DNA from 3 places in the Paenibacillus phoenicis genome. Region 3 is predicted to be linked to each of the others. Evidence: riboswitches for the same ligand, from Rfam matches in the RefSeq annotation. Region 3 holds a riboswitch; each other region holds the start of a gene.

Region 1 (2,263 bases), 1.1 Mb from region 3:
AGCGTGATCGTCCGTTTCCATGAATATAAGGGCGGCCGGGGCCGCGTCCGGTTACACGTCGGAGTGCCCGTGGCGTCCTGGCAGGAAACCGACCTGATGGAACGTCCGGCCGGAGAGCTGTCCTCCGCAGATACGATTGAGCTGACAGTGACGCCTTATGAAATCAAGACGATTCGTCTTCAGTTGAAATAAAGATGGGCGAAACGGGCGCCTCCTCAGTTGTCGGAAGTGGGGGCGCCTGTTAGCGTTTCAATATCGTTAGAACCATAGAAAAATAAAACCACCAGAATAATGATCACAATCCATTCGGAAAAACCTTCGCCGTCAAATTGACCCATGTGGCAAACCCCCGTAATCGTAATTAAGTTCAAAGCGTACAATCTCCATTTGGCGTCCGCTGAAATGAACAGGCATTTGGAGCAACTCCGGCTTACGACAACGAACGCCAGCATTAGGAGGAACTGTCCGCTTTTTTCTTCATGGCATTAATGATGTCGTTGATGGTGAGATCCCCGTTTTCATTGAGGAAATTCAGCAGTTTATCGGCGTTCGCGTCGCTGCTGATCGTTTTGTACTCGCCAACCAAGGAGACGAACATGGTCGCGTTTCGGTATAACTGGACGGAATCCACGCGTAGTTTGCCGGAGAGCAGCAGCGCAGCTACGGTGTATTCCGGGGTTTTAGGCCGGAAGCCGCCTTTTTTGCCGTTCTTCTTGCTGGAAGACGAGGACTTGTTCTTTCCGGCTGAGTTCATGGCTTTACCTTCCTTAACTTGATGGAGTCCAGTTGCTTGTCATGCGGAACAGGTCGAACCGATCCCGAAATCGATCCTAAATCGATTCCTAGGAGTGCCCTGTTATTTATGCTATGCAACCGCGCGGGGTTGGTGTAGACGAAGAGACGCAAACGATCCACCTATTCCACCATCTGGACGGGATTGACAATCCAGGCAGGGACCGGTAGAGTAATAATTGAATTGCATAGGAAATCCACTAGGGGCGCCGTCATCGGCTGAGACAAGAGATCATCTTGGACCCTTTGAACCTGATCTAGTTCATACTAGCGTAGGAAAGTGGAGCCGGCCCCAAGTGACATGCGCTTAGGCTGCCATGAGTATATCGGTATGCCTAGGGTTCATCCAGCCGCTCCCTCTACGGAGCGGCTTTTTTGCGTGCTCTGGCAGCTCGGTTTGCCGTTGTCCTCTCAGAGGATTTCCTTGCCAAAATTTGTGGAGGTGGAGAAGTTGGGATTTTCTCAAGAGTTGCGTAGGAAGGCGGACGGAATTTATCAAGCGATATTTGATCATCCCTTTGTCAGAGGTATTGCGGAAGGCCGGTTACAGAAAGAACAGCTCATTCATTACGTCAAGCAAGATTTTGAGTATCTGAATGCTTACATGCGAATTTACGGGATCGCGATTTCCAAGTGCCAGACCCGCGAGGAGATTGCGTTGTTCAATCAACAGATCGATTTCATTTTAAACAGTGAGATTCATCCGCATCACAATTTTTGCCGGGTGGCCGGGGTGAAATTTGAAGATTTGCAAGGCTTTCCGCTAGCCCCTTCGGCTCATCATTATATCCGTCATATGCTGACGGTGGCCCACGAAGGAAGTTTGGGAGAAATATACGCCGTGCTCCTGCCTTGTCCGTGGACTTATCTGGAGATTGGCAAGAAGCTGTTGGAGGAAGTGCAGCCGACGCCGGAGCATCCGTACTATGAGTGGATCACTTTCTACGGTCAACGGGCAGGAGGCGTCACAGAGAAGTTCATGCGGGCGTTGGACCAATGGGCGGAAACCGCCAATGCGGCGGAGCGTCAACGCATGACCGAGCATTTTTTGCAGAGCTGCCAGCTCGAATATCTCTTCTGGGATATGGCGTATCGGTTGGAAGATTGGCCGGTTGCGGTGCCGGTGCTTCAGCTGTAACTCCGCGCCGATTCGCTATCCATCCATGCCCAAAGCCAAATGATCGAAAGAGAGGTTGAACTTATATGAGTTTGCTGGAAAAAGAGCTATCCGAAGTGCTGCAAAAGGTGCAAAATACGAAACCGCTCGTTCATAACATCACGAACGTGGTTGTCACGAATTTTACGGCGAACGGCTTGTACGCGCTTGGCGCGTCGCCGGTCATGGCGTATGCGCCGGAGGAGGTGGCCGATATGGCCAAGATCGCCGGCGCGCTTGTCCTTAACATCGGCACGTTGTCGACGCCGCAGGTGGAGGCGATGATCCTTGCCGGCCAGTCGGCGAACGCCCACG
Region 2 (2,263 bases), 1.7 Mb from region 3:
GGTTTTTCCAGCAGCTTGCGATCAAACATCCAATCGGAGTAGTTCTGCCACACTTCTTTCTTCTGCTCGCCCCAGCGCGGAGCATCGTCCTTGTATTTCGGGCTCAGCCATTTTTGACTGGCCACCACCAGGTCCTTGTCGAGCTCCGGTACGGCTTTCAACAGGATCTGCGCCGCTTCTTCCGGATGGTCGATCGCATAATTGTAACCTTTAGACACGGCCCGCATAAAAGCCTTTACCAGCTCGGGGTTGTCCTTGACCGTCTTCTCGTTTGTCACGAGTACCGGGGTGTAGTAGTCCAGCTTCTCGGAGAAATCCTTGACATACAGCATGTCGATCGGCTCGCCCCGCAGCTCGGCCTCAATGCCTGTCCAGGCGTAGAAAATCCAGGCAAAATCAATATCCCGCTTCACTGCCGTAAAATAATCGGCATCCCCGATATTAACGAATTTCACCTTGTTGACATCAGCGCCTTGCAGGTCCATGATCGATTGGATCACCGCTTGTTCCACCGGAGAGCCCCAGCCGCCGTAGGCTTTGCCTTCGAAGTCTTTAGGCGATTTAATATTCTTGTCTACGGGGGCAGCGAAGCCGGACGTATTGTGCTGAATGATCGCGGCAATCGAGACGAGCGGGACGCCTTGGATCCGGCTTTGAGTTACGTTCTCCTGCACGCTGACGCCAAACGGCACCTCTCCGGAGGCAACCATCGCCTCAGCACCGCCGGAACCGGGCAGGAGGATGTCCACATTCAGCCCTTCCTCGGCGAAATAGCCTTGATCCTTGGCGACGTAAAGCCCGGTGTGGTTCGTATTCGGGCTCCAGTCGAGCACGACTTTAACATCTTGCAGCTCTGTGTTAGAACCTTGATTTGGTGCGGCGGCTTCGGTATTTTGCCCGCTTGGGTTTCCGGCTTTCGCCTTCCCGGCGCTGTTCCCATTCGCTCCGCCGCAGGCGGACAATATCAGCAGCAAGCAACCGAGAAACATGGCCAGTGCGGTACGTACTTGAACTTTCACGACTTCTACTCTCCTTCGTTGGTGTAGATTTCCGCAGCTTGTTCTTGGTATAACCCTGGATGTGCGTCCTTAAGCGTAACTTCCAACTTCCGGATACAAAAAAACGTCCCGGATCCGGGACGCAATAGGCAATGGAAATGACATGTAAAATAAGTTCATCACCATGGTATGGCTCCCTACGCTGGCATTATCCAGATCAGGTTGAAGGGTCAGTATCTTGGAGGGATACACTCTCAGCCGGCCAATTCCAGCACCCCTGAACAATATGACTGCAGATTACATCTGTCATTATAGTTTTCGCCAACTGGATTTGTCCAGTCTTTCCGGACCAGCTTGCAAAAACCAGGGGATTTGCTTTTTATCTGGCAAAAGGATATAATGAGTTCAAATCATGGTTTTGAAAGAGGATATCATTCACGCATTGAAAAGGGTGTCACTTTATAAAACTGGAACTTTTTTCAATGTGTGAATTTTTTTTATACAAGTGGTGCATGTTCAATAAGGGTCAGCCTTTATTGAGCGACTTCTGTTAAAAAAATGAATCATGTTAATCTTGAAACAGGAGGTATTCCCCATGGAAACCGGAACAGTGAAATGGTTTAACGCTGAGAAAGGTTTTGGCTTCATCGAAGTGGAAGGCGGAAATGACGTATTCGTTCATTTCAGCGCAATCACCGGCGAAGGCTTCAAAACCCTCGACGAAGGCCAACGCGTACAATTCAACGTGGTTCAAGGCAACCGCGGCCCGCAAGCCGAGAACGTTGTAAAACTGTAAGTTAGTTAGGAACTGCTCTTAATGCGTGCTCGCATTAAGGGCAGTTTTTCTTCGCGAAGATCATTCATGAGGTTAATTTTTCAGAAGTCCGCTTCTGATGGTACATATAAAGCTGCAACAATTACATCGATTCACCTGGTTGGAACGTTCACCTTGAAGAGGAGGGGAATTTATGAACTACCGTAAAAAGACGTTAGAGGAAATTCCTGAGGAAAATACGCCGGTATGGACCTGCACTAGCGATGACTGCAACGGGTGGATGCGGGACAATTTCACCTTTGAATATAGCCCCGTATGTCCGCTCTGCTCGTCCGAGATGGTCATGGGGATGCGCATGCTCCCTCAACTGAGCAATCCAAGCTCCGATCAAAGATCGTCGTCCAAGAAGGCATAGGCGAAAGCTGCTGCCGGAATCGGAGAGCGCGGTGAGCAACAACAGCCGTATTCGCTTCATGCGAGTACGGCTGTT
Region 3 (2,263 bases):
TTGGCGATCGCTTGCCAGATTTGCTCGCGGCCCTGCGGGTCCAGCAAAGCCGAAGGCTCATCCAGCAGCAGCACCTCCGGATCGCCAAGCAGCACCGATGCGAGCGCCAACCGTTGCTTCATCCCTTGGGACAGCGAATCGATCGGCACATGGATCTCAGGCAGGTCCAGGCCCACCTTGGCCAATGCGGCCTGCATCCGCGCGGGCATATCCTGCTTCGGCACGCCTAAATTTTCTAAGGCAAAAGCCAACTCCTCATCCACATAAGGCATACAAAACTGCGTATCCGGATCCTGGAACAGAAAGCGCCACGACGAGGGAAGCTGCTGCGCGGACGTGCGCATCGGAATCTCTACCAAGTCTGGAATGATGCCGCTCAGCACCTGGAGCAGCGTCGATTTGCCGCATCCGCTGGGACCCAGCAGCAGCACATGCTCCCCGCGCCGCACCGAGAAATCCAAATCCTTAAACACAAACCGGTCTTCACCCGGGAACTTGAGCCGCAGCTCCCGGACCTCAGCTGCCGTCGTTTCCTTCCGCATCAGTCATTCAACGCCGCATAGTCTTTCGGATCAACCGGTCGCAGCAGCGTCGTAACCCCTGTCGCCTCTACGGCCTTCACGACGGCATAAGCGAAGTACCCGCAGATCAGCGCCGAGCTGACGGCCCGCATCGCATATTTGGCGGTCAAGAGCCATGGCTCGTAATCCTGCACATATCCGTAGAAGAAATCCGGGATAACCGAACCCACGGCAGCTCCGATCCCGGCTAATGCAGCAACGGAGCCGGAAAATTTCCGATACCGGAACGCAGCGAACACCAGCTCCGCCCCTAAGCCTTGCAGCACGCTGTAAAGAATCAGCTGAACTCCCCATTCGCTGCCGAACAAAATTTCCACATGGGCCGCAGCGACCTCCGCGATCAACGCCACCCCCGGTTTGCGGATCAGCAAGAACACCAGCGTTGCAGCCAGGAACCACATTCCGTACACCAGTTCATCGGCCTGGAAGAACAGGGGGGAGAACAAATTGTACACCGAGCTCCAGAAGTGATACACCACGCCCAGCACCAACGAAACCAACACCGTCACCAGCACATCGCTTAGCTTGAGGCCACGCCCCGTTCTTTTTTGAACAACCTCCGACATCTTCATCTCTCCTCTTGATCATTTGGTTTAAATCCTCGCATCGTAAAAAAAACCGCCTGAATAAGCTCAGACGGCGGTCAGGTCACGGGGGCGCACGTAGGCACAAAAAGTCCCGGACGATCGATTCTCTACGCTGGCATTATCCAGATCAGATTAACGGTCCGCGGCGCAATATGCCGCTATCTCAGCCTGATTCGCTCAAGCCCCCGTATCCCTATGCGATTGATATAAACATACACCAACTCCGCCCAGGCATCAAGCCTAAATTTGTACAAATCTGTAAACTAGGAGTTACCCGTCCTGTATTGATTTCGGCCTGATTCTGTGTCAAGATAAGCGGAAGTGGCAACGAATTCATCAATACCAATGCAGCATTACTGGACAGACTAGGAGGATGCGATTTGGCCGCGACATGGATGAAATGGATGACAGAGCTCTCCTCCCGGAAATGGTTATCCCGGTTGATGGGCAAGTTCTCCCATTCGGGGGTTAGCCGAGCAATGATCCCTTTTTTCGCAAAATCGTATGGCATTCCGCTGCATGAAGCGGAGAAGGAGCTTCGGGAATATCGCACGTTAAACGAGTTCTTCACCCGCAAATTAAAGCCGGGCATGCGCCCGCTGCACGCGGAGCCGGGAGTGATGATCAGTCCAGTGGACGCGCTGATTACGTTTATGGGCGAGGTGCAATCCGGCACGATCTTGAACGTCAAAGGACAGGATTATTCCTTGGAAGCGCTGCTGGACGGCTCCCCTCGTGTAGAATTGTACAAACACGGTTACGCCTTTGTTCTTTATCTGAGTCCTACCGATTATCACCGGATTCACGCACCCGTGACGGGCAAGAAGCTGGAATGCGAGCACATCAAAGGCCGGGTCTACCCGGTGAACGATTTTGGCATGCGCCATATGAAGAAGGTGTTGTGCCGAAACGAACGCTTGATCACTTACATTTCCCACGACTATGGGGAAATCGCCCTCGTGAAGGTCGGCGCGATGAACGTGAGCAGCATCCAGTACACCGACCCTTCGGCAAAATCCTGGGAGCAAGGCGACGACCTGGCTTATTTCGAGTTTGGATCCACCGTCGTTCTGCTCACCCAGAACGGCACCTTCA

Evidence for each region. A riboswitch is a leader RNA that binds a small molecule or an ion and turns the genes downstream of it on or off. The one in region 3 is predicted to bind thiamine pyrophosphate.
Region 1: another riboswitch for thiamine pyrophosphate. It lies ahead of tenA (thiaminase II); the one in region 3 lies ahead of U9M73_RS12695 (ECF transporter S component).
Region 2: another riboswitch for thiamine pyrophosphate. It lies ahead of U9M73_RS20520 (ABC transporter substrate-binding protein); the one in region 3 lies ahead of U9M73_RS12695 (ECF transporter S component).

The regions. Positions count from the first base shown of each region.
Region 1 covers NZ_JAYERP010000001.1:1,629,627-1,631,889, reverse strand. Annotated here, with positions in the region: gene U9M73_RS07690 (alpha-mannosidase) at 1-192, shown strand, start outside; gene U9M73_RS07685 (hypothetical protein) at 216-338, opposite strand; gene U9M73_RS07680 (hypothetical protein) at 452-754, opposite strand; TPP riboswitch at 985-1,088, shown strand; gene tenA (thiaminase II) at 1,244-1,930, shown strand; gene thiM (hydroxyethylthiazole kinase) at 1,996-2,263, shown strand, end outside.
Region 2 covers NZ_JAYERP010000001.1:4,388,018-4,390,280, forward strand. Annotated here, with positions in the region: gene U9M73_RS20520 (ABC transporter substrate-binding protein) at 1-989, opposite strand, end outside; TPP riboswitch at 1,175-1,287, opposite strand; gene U9M73_RS20525 (cold-shock protein) at 1,594-1,794, shown strand; gene U9M73_RS20530 (cold-shock protein) at 1,967-2,188, shown strand.
Region 3 covers NZ_JAYERP010000001.1:2,693,592-2,695,854, forward strand. Annotated here, with positions in the region: gene U9M73_RS12690 (ABC transporter ATP-binding protein) at 1-542, opposite strand, end outside; gene U9M73_RS12695 (ECF transporter S component) at 542-1,147, opposite strand; TPP riboswitch at 1,256-1,367, opposite strand; gene asd (archaetidylserine decarboxylase) at 1,549-2,263, shown strand, end outside.